Regions from separate parts of the Rhodococcus sp. NS-SX18 genome, predicted to be linked through region 1. Evidence: riboswitches for the same ligand, from Rfam matches in the RefSeq annotation. Region 1 holds a riboswitch; each other region holds the start of a gene.
The links. Region 1 has a riboswitch for thiamine pyrophosphate ahead of thiD (bifunctional hydroxymethylpyrimidine kinase/phosphomethylpyrimidine kinase). Riboswitches for the same ligand answer to the same signal wherever they lie in the genome.

Region 2: it holds a riboswitch for thiamine pyrophosphate, as region 1 does, so the genes downstream of both, AC2IPW_RS08730 (TenA family protein) here and thiD (bifunctional hydroxymethylpyrimidine kinase/phosphomethylpyrimidine kinase) in region 1, are expected to answer to the same signal.
Region 3: it holds a riboswitch for thiamine pyrophosphate, as region 1 does, so the genes downstream of both, thiO (glycine oxidase ThiO) here and thiD (bifunctional hydroxymethylpyrimidine kinase/phosphomethylpyrimidine kinase) in region 1, are expected to answer to the same signal.

What each region holds. Positions count from the first base shown of each region.
Region 1 is NZ_CM170633.1:4,588,174-4,594,040, forward strand. Features, by position in the region: gene AC2IPW_RS20955 (LLM class flavin-dependent oxidoreductase) at 1-923, opposite strand, end outside; gene AC2IPW_RS20960 (3-oxoacyl-ACP reductase) at 923-1,687, opposite strand; TPP riboswitch at 1,742-1,834, opposite strand; gene thiD (bifunctional hydroxymethylpyrimidine kinase/phosphomethylpyrimidine kinase) at 1,965-2,792, opposite strand; TPP riboswitch at 2,783-2,877, opposite strand; gene AC2IPW_RS20970 (GAF domain-containing protein) at 3,216-4,343, shown strand; gene AC2IPW_RS20975 (DUF3263 domain-containing protein) at 4,336-4,608, opposite strand; gene lipA (lipoyl synthase) at 4,605-5,618, opposite strand; gene lpdA (dihydrolipoyl dehydrogenase) at 5,693-5,867, opposite strand, start outside.
Region 2 is NZ_CM170633.1:1,860,475-1,866,341, forward strand. Features, by position in the region: gene AC2IPW_RS08710 (WS/DGAT/MGAT family O-acyltransferase) at 1-351, shown strand, start outside; gene AC2IPW_RS08715 (ABC transporter ATP-binding protein) at 357-1,193, opposite strand; gene AC2IPW_RS08720 (ABC transporter permease) at 1,190-1,984, opposite strand; gene AC2IPW_RS08725 (ABC transporter substrate-binding protein) at 1,965-2,993, opposite strand; gene AC2IPW_RS08730 (TenA family protein) at 2,990-3,709, opposite strand; TPP riboswitch at 3,702-3,800, opposite strand; gene AC2IPW_RS08735 (carboxylesterase/lipase family protein) at 3,913-5,454, shown strand; gene AC2IPW_RS08740 (FadR/GntR family transcriptional regulator) at 5,579-5,867, shown strand, end outside.
Region 3 is NZ_CM170633.1:4,116,396-4,122,262, reverse strand. Features, by position in the region: gene AC2IPW_RS18945 (hypothetical protein) at 1-669, opposite strand, end outside; gene AC2IPW_RS18940 (NUDIX hydrolase) at 798-1,649, shown strand; gene thiE (thiamine phosphate synthase) at 1,657-2,346, opposite strand; TPP riboswitch at 2,373-2,485, shown strand; gene thiO (glycine oxidase ThiO) at 2,474-3,541, shown strand; gene thiS (sulfur carrier protein ThiS) at 3,547-3,762, shown strand; gene thiG (thiazole synthase) at 3,755-4,549, shown strand; gene AC2IPW_RS18915 (antibiotic biosynthesis monooxygenase) at 4,827-5,456, shown strand; gene AC2IPW_RS18910 (PHA/PHB synthase family protein) at 5,523-5,867, opposite strand, start outside.

The sequences.
Region 1 (5,867 bases):
TCCTGACCGGTGAAGACGCCGAGCTGGGCGAGCGCGGCGTCGATGTCGATCAACGCGTCCAACGTCGCCTTCTTCGCCCGGGCCTCGTCCTCGGTGCGACCGACATAGGGGACGAGGCCCGGAAGTATCGCGATCGACGCGGGATCTCGTCCGGCGGCGGCAGCGCGGCCACGTAGATCGGTGGCGAAGTCGAGCGCCATAGCCGAATCCCACGAAACCGAGTACACCGCTTCGGCGTGCCGCGCTGCGAGGCTGCGTCCGGTCTCCGACGCTCCTGCCTGGAACAGCACCGGACGCCCCTGTGGACAGCGCGGGACGGTGAGCGGACCGTCGACGCGGAAGTGCTGACCGCGGTGCTCGATCCGACGGATGGCGTCGGCGTCGAGGTATCGACCGGCGGCGCGATCGACGGCGATGCCGGCCTCGTCCCACGAGTCCCACAGCGCAGTCAGCACCTCGATGAACTCCTCGGCGCGGCCGTAACGCGCGGCATGGTCCGGCAGAGCGTCGAGCCCGTGATTGCGGGCCTCCGCGTCGAACATCGAGGTCACGATGTTCACCCCGGCCCGTCCACCGCTGATGTGGTCCAGCGACGCGAGCATCCGCGCCGCATGGAACGGTGTGTAGAAGCTCGCGGACACCGTGGTGACCAGCCCGATGTGTTTCGTCGCGCGCGCCATCGCGGACAGCGCGGTCAGGGGTTCGAGAAACCACGTGGTCCCGGCCGTGTAGCTCGTATTCACGCAGTGTCCGTCGGCGAAGAACACCGCATCGAAGCAGCCACGCTCGGCTGTCCGGGCGAGTTCCTCGAAGTAGGTGATGTCCCCGATTCGCTCCGCCGCGGATGTCGGATGCCGCCACGCCGCCGAATGATGGCCGACACCATGGAGAAAGGCATTGAGATGGAGGGTGCGGGACAGCATCAGTTCATCACCAGCCCGCCGTCGACCACGAGGTTCTGACCGGTGACTGCTCGCGACCAGTCGGAAGCGAAGAACAGGACGGCGGCAGCGAAGTCCTCCGGGGTGGTGACCTTCCGCAGGGGCGTGGAGGCGGCGATCAGTTCGAATACCTCCTCGGGGGTCGCTGCCGATGCGTCGGTGGTGCGCAGCAGCCCACCGGAGACCATGTTCACGCGGATGCCTTCAGGCCCCAGGTCTGCCGCGAATGTGCGGGTCAGCGACAGCAGTGCTGCCTTGGCGGCGGTGTAGTCGTGATACGGCACCACCGGGTTCTGGAACAGGTTGGTGCCGATATTGATGACGCTGCCGCCGCCGGCCTCGCGCATGCCGGGCAGAACCGCCTGGACCGTGTTGATCGCGCCGCCGACGATACCGTCGAGTTGAGCGGCGAAATCGCCGTAGCCGATCTGGTCGGCCCTGCGGCGCGCGTCGCCGTTGAAGGAGAAGTCGGGCAGCGCGTTGTTGACCACGGTGGTGACCGGTCGGCCGAAGTGCTTCCTGGCCTGTGTGAGCATGGCGTCGACCTGGGCGGGGTCGGTCACGTCGGCGGCCAGCGCGACAGCGCGGTCCGAGCCGATCTTCTGGGCAAGGGCGTGGGCGGCGTCGCTGCTGTTGCGGTAATTGACTACGACGGCGGCGCCCTCGTCGGCGAACGACTGTGCGAGGTGGTGACCGAGACCGCGCCCGGCGCCGGTGACGAGTACCGTCTGGTTCTGCAGGAGCATTGTGTGTTGTTTCCCTTCGGTGGGAAGGGGTTCACCGCAGCGACGGACCACACGGCCGCGCCGGCTCGGCATCCCTTCGCTCGCATGATCGAGATCAGGTTCGACGGGTCTGTCTCTCAGCCGTTTCCGGCACCCCGTGTCGAGTCCGTCGCAAGACTACCCCGGTTGTGCCTGTCCGTCGAACTTCACTGTCACTTCGGGCAAATCACGAGCCTGCCCGGGATTGCCACCCGGCTCGAGGGCGGCGCGCACGGCAATATTGTTCCTCGACAGCAGATCACGTCCACAGATCGACGAAGTGGTGGACAGGGCCATGGCCGCAACCGACATGCAGCTCCCCGCCTGCTTCGATGCCTGCGGTGAGCCACCGTTTGGCTTCCTCGAGCGCGGCATCCCAGCTTTCTCGCTGCGGCCGAAGGGTAGCCATGGCTGCCGACAGCGAGCAACCGGTGCCGTGCGTGTTCGAGGTGCGTATGCGGGGACTGTCGACCACGACCGCATCGTCCTCCCCCGCTAGAGGGCCGATGACGGTGTCGTAGACGGTGTCTCCAGGAAGATGTCCGCCCTTGGCCAACACCGCCACCCCATAGCGATCGGCAATCTCGTGGGCTTGCCCGAGCAGTTCCTCCCAGGAGTCGGCCGGAGACGTGGAGCTGAGGACTGCGAGTTCAGGAACGTTCGGCGTGATCAGATGGACCTGGGGAATGAGGTCTTCGAGCGCCCTTTCGGCTTCGCGGCTGAGCAACCGGTCGCCGCTGGTGGCGACGATGACCGGATCGAGCACCACCACGGGGGGCGCGACCGTTGCAAGCCATTCGGCGACGGCTTGCACCTGATCGGTGTCGGCGAGCATGCCGATCTTGACGGCGTCGACGGTGACATCGTCGCTGACCGCTTCGAGTTGAGCGGTGAGAAACGATGCCGGAGGAAGGTGGACACTGCGTACACCGCACGTGTTCTGGGCGACCAACGCCGTGACCACCGCCATCCCGTAGCCTCGATGCGCGGCAATGCTCTTCAGGTCCGCCTGGATGCCGGCGCCGCCGGTCGGATCCGTACCGGCAATGGAAAGCACTCGCGGCGGTGGAACAGCAGACATCGACATTCGGACATCCCTTCGCTAGTACGAACTAGAGCAGGTTCGACGGGTGTGATCTCAGCCCTCCTACCGGGCACCCCGTGTCGAGAGGATCATAGGCGTCGACCTCGCTCGGCGGCCCGGTGGGTCTGGGCAGTGGCGGGTCCACCGCTTGCGCCCACCCAGGCGGGCCGCACGGCAGAAGCGGGGGCCCGAGGACCGAAAGCGTTCGTGCGGAACGTTCTTGTCCAAGAAGTGTGCCGGTCGACCCGCGTCTCGCCGAATGTGCGAACTCGTCGACGGGTTCGCTGTTGGGTTGGCCGCAGACGGCAGGGGCCATGGTGCGGCTGGCCCCCTGACGGTAGGCTGGACGCTGTGAGTAGGGCCAGTTCGGCGCGCCAGCGGTTGCTCGCTTTCGGTTCCGGAGAAGACTTGTCGCGACGCGCCCGATTGTTGAGCGACGTCCACGACGCGGTGATGTCCGGCCGGACGCCGCCGGTGCCTCCGCGTGACGTTGTCGCCCGGTCGTGGTCGCGTCTCCAGGCAGACGGCGTCAGTCCGGCCCGGTGTGAGGACGTGGTACTCGCGGACGTCTCCGAACTCGAAGCGCGCCGTGCACGAAGCGCCCTGAGGTCGGTTCTGCCCGAACTACGCGGCACCTTGACCGAAATGGCGAGCGACGCGAACTTCATCGTGGTCGTCGCCGACTCGGACGGGGTGGTGCTGTGGCGAGAAGGTGCACGTGACGTGCAGAGGGAAGCCGACGTCCTCGGATTCGTGGAAGGCGCCCGCTGGTCGGAGACGTCGGTAGGCACCAATTCTGTCGGCACGTCGCTGGTCGAAGACGCTCCGGTACAGCTTTTTTCGGCCGAACACTATGCCCGGTCCCACTACGGCTGGTCGTGTACGGGGTCACCGGTCCACGATCCACGCTCCGGCGAGGTCCTCGGCGTACTGGATATCAGCGGGTCGGCGATGTCGGTGCATCCGGCCACCGTGGCCCTCGTGCAGACGGCTGTGCGGTTGGCCGAGTCGATGCTCTGGCGCGAGCATGCCGTCCACCTCGACAGGCTCCGTACCGATGCGGCGCCGGTGCTGGCAAGGACGTGCGGGCCTGCTGTCGTCGTGGACGGTCACGGATGGGTCGTGGCAGCCAGCGGCATCGGCGTTCCCGAACGACTGGCCTCACCGGAGGCCGACCGACCGCTGCTCGTGCCCGGTCTCGGACTTTGCGTACCCGAACCGCTCGGTGACGCATGGTTGGTGCGCCGCCGCGCGGAACGGGCGGCCATCCGACTCGAACTCGACCTGGGGGCGGCCCCTCGGGCGACGGTGCGGGGGGAGACGGAATGGACGCGTGCCCTGTCACCGCGGCACGCGCAGATTCTGAGGGTATTGGCACGTACCGGGTCGGCCGGCATCGATGCCGCGTCGTTGAGTGAGGCCCTGTTCGGCGACCGGGACCACATCGTTGCCGTCCGCGCCGAGGTCTCCCGGCTGCGCAAGAGCCTCGGCCCTGTGCTGACGCCCCAGCCGTACCGGTTCGCGGACGGTGTCGAAGTCCGTGTGATCAGGTGACATTCCGCCTCCGAACCTGGTCGCTCCGGTTCGGCGCGGCGCGCGGTGCAGAGGTGCGCGCAGCGACGAAGTCGCGCAGTTCCGCACGTAGTCGGGGGTGCAGTCGTAAGGCGGCGGGGCTGTCGAGGATCTCCCCCAGCCGGGTCAGGTAACCGGCTGGGGTCATTCCGAATTCGACCAGAAGGTCTCCGGGACTTCCGCCGCCGTAGGGCAGCCAGCGACGGGCGAAGTCGATGATGCGGTCGTCTTCGGTGGCGGAACTCATGTGGGTCGAACTCCTGGCGGGTGCGATTCGGCGAGATGACTGAGGGGAGAAGTGAGTTCACGGTCGTGGTGGGCCATGGCGTCGGCGTAGAGGCGGCCGGCGCGATACGAGGAACGCACGAGCGGCCCCGCCAGGACGCCGGCGAAACCGATCTCCTCGGCGGCTTTCGAGTGTTCGACAAATTCTTCCGGCTCGACCCACCGCTCGACCGGGTGGTGTCGCGGCGAGGGACGCAGATACTGGGTGATGGTGAGGATGTCGCAGCCGGCATCGTGCAGGTCGATCATCGCCTGCTGCACTTCCTGTGGGGTCTCCCCCATACCGAGGATCAGGTTCGATTTGGTGATCAGGCCGAAGTCGCGGGCCGCGGCGAGCACACCGAGCGAGCGTTCGTAGCGAAACGCGGGACGGATCCGCTTGAAGAGCCGCGGCACGGTCTCGAGGTTGTGGGCGAGCACCTCGGGCCGGGAGTCGAACACCTCGGCCAGCAGGTCCGGCCGTCCGCTGAAGTCGGGAACGAGATTCTCGACGCCGGTGCCGGGGTTGAGGGCGTGGATCTGTCGGACGGTCTCGGCGTAGAGCCATGCGCCGCCGTCGGGCAGGTCGTCGCGGGCAACCCCGGTGACGGTGGCGTACCGAAGTCCCATCGCCTGCACGGACTCGGCGACGCGGCGGGGCTCATCCCGGTCGAGGTCGGCGGGTTTGCCGGTGTCGATCTGACAGAAGTCGCAGCGGCGCGTGCACTGCCGACCGCCGATCAGGAACGTGGCTTCGCGGTCTGCCCAGCATTCGAAGATGTTGGGGCAGTCGGCTTCCGCACACACCGTGTGCAGTCCTTCGCGTTCGACCAGGCTCTCGAGTTCGGCGTACGCGGGACTGTTCTTGACGCGGGTCTTGATCCAGTTCGGCTTGCGTTCGACGGGGGTTTGCGCATTGCGGACCTCCAGTCGAAGCAACCTGCGGCCCGAAGGGACCGGCGCGTCGGGTGTTGTTCCAGGTATGGGATTCACGTTTCGTTCGATTCCTGGGCGTGGGTTCCCGCCGAACCGCGGTTCCACGCGGGTCCGCGGTTCGGCGGGACTTGCTACATGTTGATCGGACGGCCCAGCGCGGCCAGAACCGATTCGTGCATCGCCTCCGACAGCGTCGGGTGCGCGAAGACGACCTCGGCGAGATCGTCGGCGGTCGCCTCCAGAGATCGAGCGATGCCGAATCCCTGAAGCTGCTCGGTGACATCCGGACCGACCATGTGGGCACCG
Region 2 (5,867 bases), 2.7 Mb from region 1:
GGCATGACACCGCTGCAGGCGACGGTGTGGTCGGCGCTCAACATCGCCGGACTCGCGCTGGCGCCGATCTCGGGCGCGGTCGCCCTGGCGCCGCCACCGTTCAACCTCATCATCTCCAACGTGCCGGGACCTCGGGAACCGGTGTACCGCGGCGGATCCCGGCTCGACGGGATCTACCCGGTCTCGGTCGTGCTCAGCGGCCAGGCACTCAACATCACGCTGACCAACACCGCGGACACCGTCGACTTCGGCGTCGTCGGGTGCCGCCGCACCGTCCCCGCGCTGCAGCGACTGCTCGGGCATCTCGAGGACGCCCTCGCGGAACTCGAACTTGCACTCGATATTTCGTGAGAGGGTCAGTCCCGCAGCGACGAGCTGCGCGGATCCTGCGGTGTCGAGCTGCGCGGGTTCTGCGGTGTCGAGCCGCGCGGGACCTGCGGTGTCGAGCCGCGCGCCCCCGTGCTGTGCAGGGCGTCGACGAGTTCCCCCTCGAGCGCCACGAACTCCGGTGACGTCAGCGTATCCAGGCCCCGAGGGCGCGGCAGCGGCACCGCCACCTCGTGGCACACCCGCGCCGGGCGGGGCGTGAGCACCAGCACCCGATCCGACAGCAGCAGCGCCTCCCGCACGTCGTGGGTGATCATCAGCACCGTCCAGCGGTCCCGCTGCCACACCTGCTGCAACCACAACTGCATCTCGGTGCGGGTCAGCGAATCCAGCGCGCCGAACGGTTCGTCCAGCAGCAGCACATCGCGGCCCTGCAGCACCGTCCGTGCCAGCGCCGCGCGCTGCCGCATCCCACCCGAGAGCTGCCGCGGGGCGGCATCCTCGAAACCGGCGAGACCGAAGGCGGGGAACAACTTCCGTGCCCGGTCCCGCGCCTCACCGCGGGGCGTGCCCTGGACCTCGAGGCCGAGCGCGCAGTTGTCGAGCACACTGCGCCACGGAAACAACAGATCCTTCTGCGGCATCAGCGCGGCCCGTCCCGGGGCGGCCGGCCGCCCGGCGACCGTGACGGCGCCGGTGTCGGGCACGTCGAGGCCGGCGATCAACCCGAACAGGGTGGACTTGCCGCAGCCGCTCGGACCGATGAGCGAGACGAACTCGCCCTCGGCCACCGCGAACTCGGCGCCGTCGAGCACGGTGCGCCCACCGAACGCCTTGTGCACGCCGGTGACGGCGACGGCGTTCACCGGGGGCTCCTCGTCGCCAGCGCCCACGGCGCCACCACCCGCTCCGCGGCGTAGGTGAGCAGATACAGCGCGAGTGAGAGCATCGCGGTGACGAGCACCGCCGCCAGCACCAGATCGGTCCGGAACGAGTTCTTCTGGGTGCTCATGTAGATCCCGAGTCCCGACGTGGCGCCGACGTACTCGGCGAAGACCGCACCGACCACGGCGTAGGTGATCCCGATGCGCAGCGCCGTGAAGAACCGGGGCAGCGCCGACGGGAGCCGCACGTACCGGAACTCCTGCCGGCGCGAGGCACCCATGCTGCGCAGCAACGCCCCCGCCTCCCGGTCCGCGGCCGCGAAGCCCTCGATCAGGCCGATCGCCATGGGGAAGAACGTGGCGAGCGCGATCACCAGGATCTTCGGCAGCAGCCCGAATCCGAACCAGATGATCATCAGCGGCGCGATCGCGATGATCGGCAGGGTCTGCGACACCACGAACAACGGCACCAGGGCGCGGCGCAGCCACGGCGAGAAGTCCACGACGATCGCCAGAGCCCACGCGACCGCCAGGGACACCGCGAAGCCGACGAGCGTGACCTGCAGCGTCGACCAGGCGTGACCGGCGATGTCGGCGCGGTGCGCCCACCCCTGCCCGAGGACCCGGGCGGGGGAGGGCAGCACCTGCGGGCGGATGCCGCTGACCGCCACGTACAGCTGCCAGCAGAGGGCCAGCGCGACGACGGTCACCGCGGCCGGTGCGACGCGCCGCAGCCAGGGGTTCCGGGTCGGGTCAGGGCGTGAGGTAGTCATCGGTGAAGTAGGTCGACCAGTCCGGCTCGGTGGTCAACGGTGCGCCGTCGGGACCGGCGAGCAGGCCCTTCTCGAACAGGAACCGGGAGTACCCGGTCCATCGCTCGAGGGTGAGGGTGCCGACACGGCCGTTCTCGTCGCGCATGTAATCGGCCGACAGCATCCGCTGACTCTCGTAGACGAGTTCCTCGTCGGAGAACGCCCCCGGGTTGGCCTCGATCAGGGCGCGCGCGCCGCGGTCGGGATCCTGCGCGGCGATCTCGTAGCCGCGCTGGACGGCCTGCACGAACGCGCGGGCCTGGTCCGGGTGTTCGGCCAGCCAGTCCTCGTTGCCGTCGATCACGATCGCGTAGGCGTCGGGGAACCCGTAGTCGGTGTAGCGGAAGTACCGCATCGGCAGCCCGCGGTGCTCGGCCTCGATGCCCTCCCACGCCAGGTAGGAGACGGTGAAGTCGGCGGTGCCGGAGTACACGGCCTCGTAGGCGGAGGTGCCGAGGGTGACGGAGGTGAAGTCGCCGCGCCCGCCGTCGTTGCGGATCACCTGGGCGAGCGTCTCCTCGTCGCCCGGGTCGCCGAAGCCGGCGTAGGTGCGGGAATCGAGGTCCGCGGGCCGGGACAGGTCGGCGCGGTCGGCCTTGACGGCGATGCCGGTCGCCCAGTGCTGCAGCGGCGCGAGCACCGAGACGGTGCGCGAGCCAGCCGCCCGGGAGAACGTCGCCTGCGCCTGCGTGGAGATTCCGAACTCGGCGTTGCCGGCGTCGACGAGGGTGTCCGGGGTGGTGTTGTTGTAGGGCAGGAACTCGACGTCGAGACCGGCGTCGGCGAACAGACCCTCCTGCTGGGCGACGTACAGGCCGGTGTGGTTGGTGTTCGGCGTCCAGTCCAGGGCGAATCGGATGGTGTCACCGGAATCGTCGCTGTTCCCGGCGCAGGACGCGGTGAGCAGCAGTGCGGCGGTGACGGCGGCCAGGACGGTGAACCGGCGGCGCAGCCGGGGGAGCGTGGTCATGAGGCCGGCCACTCCTGGATGTTGAGTGCGGTGTCCCAGAACAGCAGCTCGTAGCGCGTGGCGATGGTGAACGCCTCGGTCATGGCGTCGCGCTCGGCGTCGGTGGCGGCCGCCGCCGCGGCGTCGACGAGGTCGCGGGCGCCGGCGACCGCGGCGTGGAACTCGGGCGCGTCGTAGGTGGTGACCCACTGGGCGTAGGGGTGGGCGGGATCCGCGGCGAGCACGTCGGCGGCGCGGACGGCGAGATCGCGGCCGACCTCGGCGTAGATCCAGAAACAGGGGAGTACCGCGGCGGCGCCCACCGGATACGGGTCGGTGGCGACGGTGGCGGTGAGATAGGAGACGTAACCGAGGCAGGCGGGCGAGTGCGCGGGGGTGTCCTCGGCGGGCGGCAGGACCCCGCCGGTGAGCAGACCCCGGTGCAGGGCGGATTCCTCGGTGGCGGCCGTGGCCGCGCTGTTCGCCCAGAACGCGGCGGTGCCCGGGTCCGGGGCCTTCGCCGCGAGGAGGGCGAGTGCCTTGGCGTACCCGGCGAGGTACAGGGCGTCCTGCTCGATGTAGAAGCGGAACGCGTCGAGCGGCAGTGTTCCGTCGCCGAGGCGGCGCAGGAACTCGAGGTCGTCGATGGCCTCGCGCAGGACCTTGGTCCGGTCCCACAGCAGATCGGTGAAGCGGTCGGTCCCTGCCGGGACCGACGCGCGGGCAGGCATGGTCATGCCAGGACATCCCTTCGTCAGCATTACCTGATCAGGTTCGACGGGTGTGATCTCAGCCCCGCGCACATGCGGAGCACCCCGTGTCTACGGAGCCGACGATAGCACTCGGCGCAGACCGCCTCCGTCGCCCGGGTCGGCGGGGTCCGCATGCAACCTGTCTGTTGTTGGTACCTTGGCCCCAGACCGTTCGTTCGGGAGGGACCGTGGACGCCGAGACGCTCATCGTCGGCTGCAAGTACGGCGACGTACGCGGCTACCGCGACGGCTCCGTCTACACGTGGAAGGGCGTCCCGTACGCCGCGCCGACGTCCGGTGACCTCCGGTTCCGCGCCCCCGAACCGCCGGAGCCATGGACCGACGTGCTCGACGCGCGGCGCTTCGGGCCCATCGCGCCGCAGGGACGCAACAACCCGATCCCCATCGATCCGGGGCTGACGATCGGTGAGGACTGCCTCTCGCTGAACATCTGGGCGCCGGAGCCGGACGGGGAGCCGCGGCCGGTGATGGTGTGGATCCACGGCGGTGCCTACGTCCTCGGCTACTCGGGGCAGCGGATCTACGACGGACGGTTGCTCGCCGAGCGCGGCGACGTCGTCGTGGTGACGGTCAACTACCGGCTCGGTGCGCTCGGCTTCCTCGACTTCTCGTCGTTCTCCACCGCCGGGACCACCTTCGAATCCAATGTGGGACTGCGGGATCAGATCGCCGCCCTCGAGTGGGTACGCGACTGCATCTCCGCGTTCGGGGGCGACCCCGACCGGGTCACCGTGTTCGGCGAGTCGTCGGGCGGTGGGTCGCTGACCACCCTGATGACCGTGCCCCGCGCGGAGGGGTTGTTTCACCGGGCCATCGCGCAGAGTCCGCCGGCGACGTCGGCGTACGGGTCCGAGCGGGCCGCCCGGGTCGCCGAGCGGTTCCTCGAGATCCTCGACCTCACCCCGGCGCGGGTGTGGGCGCTGCGGGACATGCCGCACGAGACGCTGACCGACGCGGGTGACGTGCTCGTCGGGGAGATTCCCACGAAGTTCCCCGGCACGCTCGCGATGGCGCCCGTGGTCGACCGCGACCTGGTGCCGAAGTACCCGGTGGCGGCGTTCCAGAAGGGGCTCGCGCACCGGATCCCCCTGATCATCGGCTCCAACAAGGACGAGCCGTCGATCTTCCGCTTCATGAAGTCCCCGTTGATGCCGGTGAGCGACGCCTCCGTGCAGGCGATGCTCGACGCGCTCGCCGAGGATCACCCGGAACTGCCGCCGGACCGCATCGCGGAGATCATCTCCGCGTATCCGGACGTCACGAAAACGTCGGGGGCGATGGCTCTTTCGCGCGACGCCGGGTTCAGGATGCCGGTGGTGTGGATCGCCGACGCGCACAGCGCCCACTCGCCGACGTGGGTGTACCGGTTCGACCATGCGACCCCGATGCTCAAGGCGGCGCGGATCGGTGCCGGTCACGCCACCGAACTGCCGTACGTCTTCGGCAATTTCGGGACGCTCGATCGTGACCCCACGTTCTGGCTCGGTGGCCGCAAGGCTGCGACGACGATCTCGGGCCGGATCCAGCGTCGCTGGCTCGCCTTCGCGCACCACGGGGTGCCGGCCGCCCTGGACGGATCCCGGCACTGGGCGCCGTACGACACCGACAAGCGCATGACCCTGCTGATCGACAACACCGACTCCCTCGTCCCGGACCCCGACAAGGTGCTGCGTGAGGTGTGGGGCGACCAGGTGATGGGCTTCAGCTGACCACTCCGGGTGGCCGAATGTGACATTCCGTCGGTCTGACCGACGCGATGTGACATTCGGCCGCAAAGGGAACTGGTCTTACCACTTGACCTCTGTCCAAACGGTGGCCTACGGTCGGGTCGTGATGTTCGAGCCGATCGCCCGCAAGTCCGCCTCCGGCGAGGTGTACGACCAGATCGCCGCCCGCGTGCTCGGCGGCGATCTCGCCGCCGGGGCGTCGCTGCCGAGTGAACGCCACCTCGCCGAGGCCTTCGGGGTGTCGAGACCCGCTGTCCGCGAAGCTATTTCCCGGCTCGCGCACGCCGGCCTGGTGGAGGTGCGTCAAGGGGAGGCGACGTCGGTGCGCGACTTCCGCACCCAGGCCGGGCCGGAACTGCTCCCGCGACTGCTCGTGCGCGACGGGCGACCCGACT
Region 3 (5,867 bases), 470 kb from region 1:
GATCGACGTCCACGGCGGTTGCACCGCCGCCCGCTGGGTGGACGTGACGGCGGACGAGCTGCGTTCGTACAGTTCCTGCGCCATCGGCAGCAGTTCGGACTGCATCAGGTACGAGGCCTCGCCGAGGTAGGCGGCGCCTACGGGGTTTCCGACGCGATTGTTCGCACGGGCCGTCTCCACCAGGCCGGTGTAGACGGTGAGCCGGCCGGCGATGTCCGCCAGCAACCGGGCACTCACCCTGTCGTCGGCGGCGATTCCGCCGGCCGCGGCGACGAGCTGGGTGGACGCCTCGCCGACGGCCTGGGTGTAGCGTTCCCGCACCTCCTCGGGCTCGATACCGCCCGCGATGAAACCCGTGGCGGCGGCCGCGTCCGCGACGGACAGCGCGCTGTAGAGACTCTGGGCTGCGTCGGCGAGGGGTTCGACGGACGTGAGCAGCCGACTGTGCGTGGCCTGCCGGCTCGTCACGGTCTGACCTGCGACGATGCCGGAGACGATGAGGAGGATCGACAGCAGCGCGCCGAGGGTGAGGAATGCGGCGGGGGTGGATCGGAGCAGGGTGCGCCAGTCGTCGGCGCGGCGGTCGTGGTCGACGACGGGACCGGACACGTCGCCGCGCTCGAGGCGACCCCCGACCGCGCCGAGCGTGGGGGTCACGCGCACGTCCACGAGAGCACCCCTTCCGATGTGGCACTGTGTGTGGCGAGCATATAAGCAGTAATGGGATGTTGTTGCCGTCCGAGGACGGTGGACGCCCGGCTCGCGGTCGGCGGCCGGGCGGCAGGGAGGCGGACGCGATGCGAGGTGACGGGGACGGCTGGGCCGTCGGACCCGACGGTGGTCGCCGGTGGGGCAGGTTCGGCGCGGCCGGGCTGCTGCTGCGTGCACCGCTGCCCGACGGCACGCCGGCCGTATTGCTCCAGCACCGCGCGGCGTGGAGCCACCAGGGCGGCACGTGGGCCCTGCCCGGCGGCGCCCGCGACAGCGACGAGAGTCCCGTCGCCGCGGCTGTACGGGAAGCAGAGGAGGAGACCGGGATCGACGCGGCTGCCGTGAACGTGCGCACCGAGCGGGTCACCTCCGGCGTGACCGGAGGATGGACGTACACCACGGTCGTCGCGGACACCCCGAGCCCGATGGCGACGACCCTCAACGGGGAGAGCACCGAACTGCGCTGGGTGCCGGAGGCGGATGTCGAGACCATGCCCCTGCACTCCGGGTTCGCGGCGGCCTGGCCGGACCTGCGAACCCGGGCGGTGCGGATGCTGCTCGACACGGCCAACGTCCTCGGCTCGCGGCCGAACGGCTGGTGGCGCGATCGGCCGGGTGCCACCGCACGACTGCTCGCGGAGCTGGCGGAGTCGGTGCCCCGCACCGTCGAGCTGCCCGGCGGGTCCTTCGGCTGGGTGAGCCGCATCGAGGCGGTCCTCGAGGGGCAGGCCCGCGCAGCGGTGATCGACGACGACCGCACCCCGGTGCACTCCGCGGCCGGCAGCGGAGACGACGAGCTGGCCGTCCTGGCGAAGGGCACGTCGGCGGTCCTGGACCAGGTGCTCACCGTAGTGGTGACGGCCGACCGGGGACTGCGTGCCCGGCTGCCCGGGGACGTGCCGACCCTGGCGCCGTCGACGGTGCTCGACTGGCTGTGACGGCCTCTCAGCCGGGCAGCGCGGCCTTCAGGGCCGCCGCCGCGGCCCGCGGATTCGGTGCCGCGGTGATGGCGCGGACCACCGCGATGCGGGTGGCACCGGCGTCGAGCACCTCGGGCAACCGCTCGGCATCGATACCACCGATGGCGAACCACGGCCGCCGCGGCTGCGACCGGGCCACCTCCCGCAGCACCTCGAGTCCCGCTGCGGTGCGACCCGGCTTGGTGGGGGTCTCCCACACCGGTCCGTTGGCGAAATAGTCGACACCGTCCTCGATGTCGGCGAGGCTGGCCTGGGCCCGGCTGGCGGTCGAGCGGCCGATCACCACGTCGTCGCCGAGGACCTGCCGGGCGTACCGCACCGGCAGGTCGCCCTGCCCGAGGTGCAGGATGTCGGCGCCGGCGGCCAGGGCGATGTCGGCGCGGTCGTTGACGGCCAGCAGGGCGCCGTGCCGGTGGCAGGCGGCGGCGAGCACCTCGAGTGCTTCGAGTTCCTCGCGCGCCTCGAGCGGGCCGAACTTCTTCTCGCCTGCCGAGCCCTTGTCGCGGAGCTGGACGATGTCGACACCGCCCGCAAGGGCCTCCTCGACGAATCGAGCCAGGTCGCCGGTGTCGCGACGGGCGTCGGTGCACAGGTAGAGCCGGGCCTGCGCGAGGCGTTCCCGGGGGGCGGGATGGTTGCCGCGGTAGGTAGTCACGGCGGAGACGGTAGTCTCTGCTCTGAACGAATCGACACGGGAGTCCCGGGGATCGCGGGGCTGAGAGGGGGCCTGCCGGCCCCGACCGTCAGCACCTGAACCGGATCATGCCGGCGCAGGGAGTGAGGTGGACGAACTGTTGGGAACCGTATCCGTTGTCGGCGGAGGCGTGATCGGGCTGTCGATCGCCTGGCGCGCGGCCCGGGCCGGCTGGACCGCGACCGTGCACGACCCGTCCCCGGGAGCGGGGGCGTCCTGGGTGGCCGGGGGGATGCTGGCGCCCTTGTCGGAGGGTTGGCCGGGTGAGGAACACGTCCTCGAGCTGGGCGCCGCGTCGCTGGCCCGCTGGCCGGCGTTCGGCGCCGAGCTGCTGCGGGAGACCGGCCTCGACCTGTTCACCTCCACTGCGTCGCTGACCGTCGCGCTGGACGCGGCCGACGCCGCCGACCTGCGCACGATCGCCGAGTGGGTGTCGGCCCAGGGGCACGAGATGCGCGTGCTCGGCCGCGCCGAGGTGCGCGAACTCGAGCCGTCGCTCGGCCCGCGCATCCGTCTCGGGCTGCTGGCCCCGGACGAGCTGGCCGTGGACAACCGGGTTCTCGTCGACGCGCTGCGACGGGCGGCCGCCGCGGCCGGGGTCACCTTCGTCGACGAGCCGGTCCTTGACGTCACGGACCTGGACGCCGACCGGGTGGTGCTCGCGGCCGGCGCCGCCTCGGCGCGGCTGTGGCCGGGCTTGCCGGTGCGGCCGGTCAAGGGGGAGATCCTGCGGTTGCGGACCCGTCCGGGCGCGGCTCCCGCCCCGCACCGGACGGTCCGCGGCAGCGTGCACGGCCGGCCCGCGTACCTGGTGCCGCGCGCGGACGGGCTCGTCGTCGGCGCAACCCAGTACGAGGCCGACGACACGCAGGTCACCGTCGCGGGGGTGCGGGATCTCATCGCCGACGCCGAGACGCTGTTCCCGGCGATCGGCGAGTACGAGCTGTACGAGGCGAGTGCGGGACTGCGACCCGTGAGCCCGGACAACCTGCCGCTGATCGGCCGGCTGTCCGAGCGGGTGATCGCCGCGACCGGGCACGGTCGCAACGGCGTGCTGCTGACCCCGGTCACGGCGGACGCGGTGGTCGCGGAGCTCGCGGACGAACCGCTCGCTGTGGCGAAATATGCTGATCCGCAACGATTTACCGAGGAGTGAGTGTGATGAACGGTGCGCCGACGGTGGGAGTCACGGTCAATGGGGAGGAGCGCTGGTTCGCCGAGGCGCCGACGATGGCCGAGTTGCTGAGCGGGCTCGGGCTGCCCGACAGGGGGGTCGCCGTCGCCGTGGACGGTGCCGTCTTCCCCCGGGGACGCTGGTCCGAGCGCGTCGGGAAGGGCTGGCAGATCGAGGTGCTGACGGCGGTGCAGGGTGGCTGAGCGCGACTTCGGCCCCGACCCCGGCCACGACCTGCCGCCCCTGACGATCGCCGGACGCAGCTTCGCCTCGCGGCTGATCACCGGCACCGGTGGGGCCGCGAACCTCGCCGTGCTCGAGGAGGCCCTCGTCGCCTCCGGCACCGAGCTGACCACCGTGGCGATGCGCCGGGTGGACGCGGCGTCCGGGACCGGCGTGCTCGATCTGCTGCGCCGCCTCGACATCGTGCCGCTGCCCAACACCGCCGGCTGCCGCGGCGCCGCCGAGGCGGTGCTCACCGCACAACTCGGCCGCGAGGCGCTAGGAACGGACTGGGTCAAACTCGAGGTCGTCGCCGACGAACGCACGCTGCTGCCCGACGCGATCGAACTCGTCTCGGCCGCCGAGCAACTCGTCGACGACGGGTTCGTGGTGCTGCCCTACACCAACGACGACCCGGTGCTGGCGCGACGGCTCGAGGACGTCGGCTGCGCCGCCGTGATGCCGCTCGGCTCGCCGATCGGCACGGGCCTCGGGGTCGCCAACCCGCACCACATCGAGATGATCGTCGAGGCCGCCGGGGTGCCGGTGATCCTCGACGCGGGCATCGGCACGGCCTCGGACGCCGCGCTCGCGATGGAACTCGGGTGCGACGCGGTGCTGCTGGCGACCGCGGTGACCCGGGCGAAGGACCCGGCTCTCATGGCGTCCGCGATGCGCCACGCCGTCGAGGCCGGCTTCCGGGCCCGGCACGCGGGCCGCATCCCGAAGCGGTTCTGGGCGCAGGCGTCGTCCCCGCTCGAGCCCTGAGACGACCCGATGTGAGGCCGTGACGGTCGGTTTCTCACCGGACCCGGTGGTGCCGCACGCGTCGCGGCACCACCGCGTCGTCGTCGGCGAGCAGTCGTGCACGGGTGGTTCTCTTCCCACGATCGAGGGACGGCAGCGGTGGCCGGGTCGTGCAACTCGGGCGAAACCGGTCGAAGCGGAATGTGCCTATTGCCTCCAGTGGATCGGGGGAGCAAGGTGAAACCTGGGGAACGACAACGACCGGCGGCGCCGCGTCGGCACCGCCCTGAGGAGAAGGGTGCCGATCGTGTTCGCACGCTCGACCACAATTCACGCGCATCCGTCGTACATCGACGCCGGGATCAGGCACGTACGCGACACCGTGATGCCCACGCTGGCAGACATCGAGGGCTGCCTCGGCATGTCCCTGCTGATCGATCGCGGCTCGGGCCGGTGCATCGCGACCAGTTCGTGGCGCGACGAGGAATCGATGCGCGCCAGCGAAGGAGCGGTGCGCACACTACGTGACGAGGCCGCCAGGATCTTCCACGGCACCACGGAGGTGTCGCGGTGGGAGATCGCCGTCATGCATCGCGACCACCATTCGGATCGCGGGGCATGGTGCCGGGTCACGTGGATCAGGACCGAGCCGGCGCATATGGACCGTGGCGTCGACCTGTGGAAGATGGGCGCACTGCCCAAGGTGGAGGAACTCGACGGGTTCTGCAGCGCCAGCCTGATGATCGACCGCGCATCCGGCCGCGGGGTGTCGTCGATGACGTTCGACAGCGCCGAGGCGATCGAACGCCACAGGGAACGCCTCGACGGCATCCGGGCGGCAGTGGTTCGCGAAGCGGGCGCGGAGATACTCGACACCTGCGAATTCGAGCTCGCCATCGCCCACCTGCACGTCCCCGAGATGGCGTGAGCCGGAGGGCGCCGGCGCCGCGCGTCCTCCACCTTGCCGTCGACGACGGGTCGCCACCTGCTGACGTCAGCCGCCGACGGTCAGGGGTCTGCCTGTCGGTCCGGGTCGGATTCCGGATCCAGGGGGTCGGTCTGCGGGTAGGTCGCGCACGTACCGGCCGGGGGCCGCCTCGAGCGCGGGGTGCCGGGTACTGCCGGGTGCGCTCGGCGCAGTGGTCTCCTCCCCACCGTGGGCGAGCACCCAGTCGGCCCAGGCCTGCCACCAGCTGCCCTGCTGCCGCTCGGCGTGCTCGAGCCAGGCGTCCGGGTCCGGGCCCGGTGTGCCGCCGGTCCAGTAGTGCGCCTTCGAGTTGCCGGGCGGGTTGACCAGGCTGGCGATGTGCCCGGAGAAGCTGAGCACGAATTCGGTGTC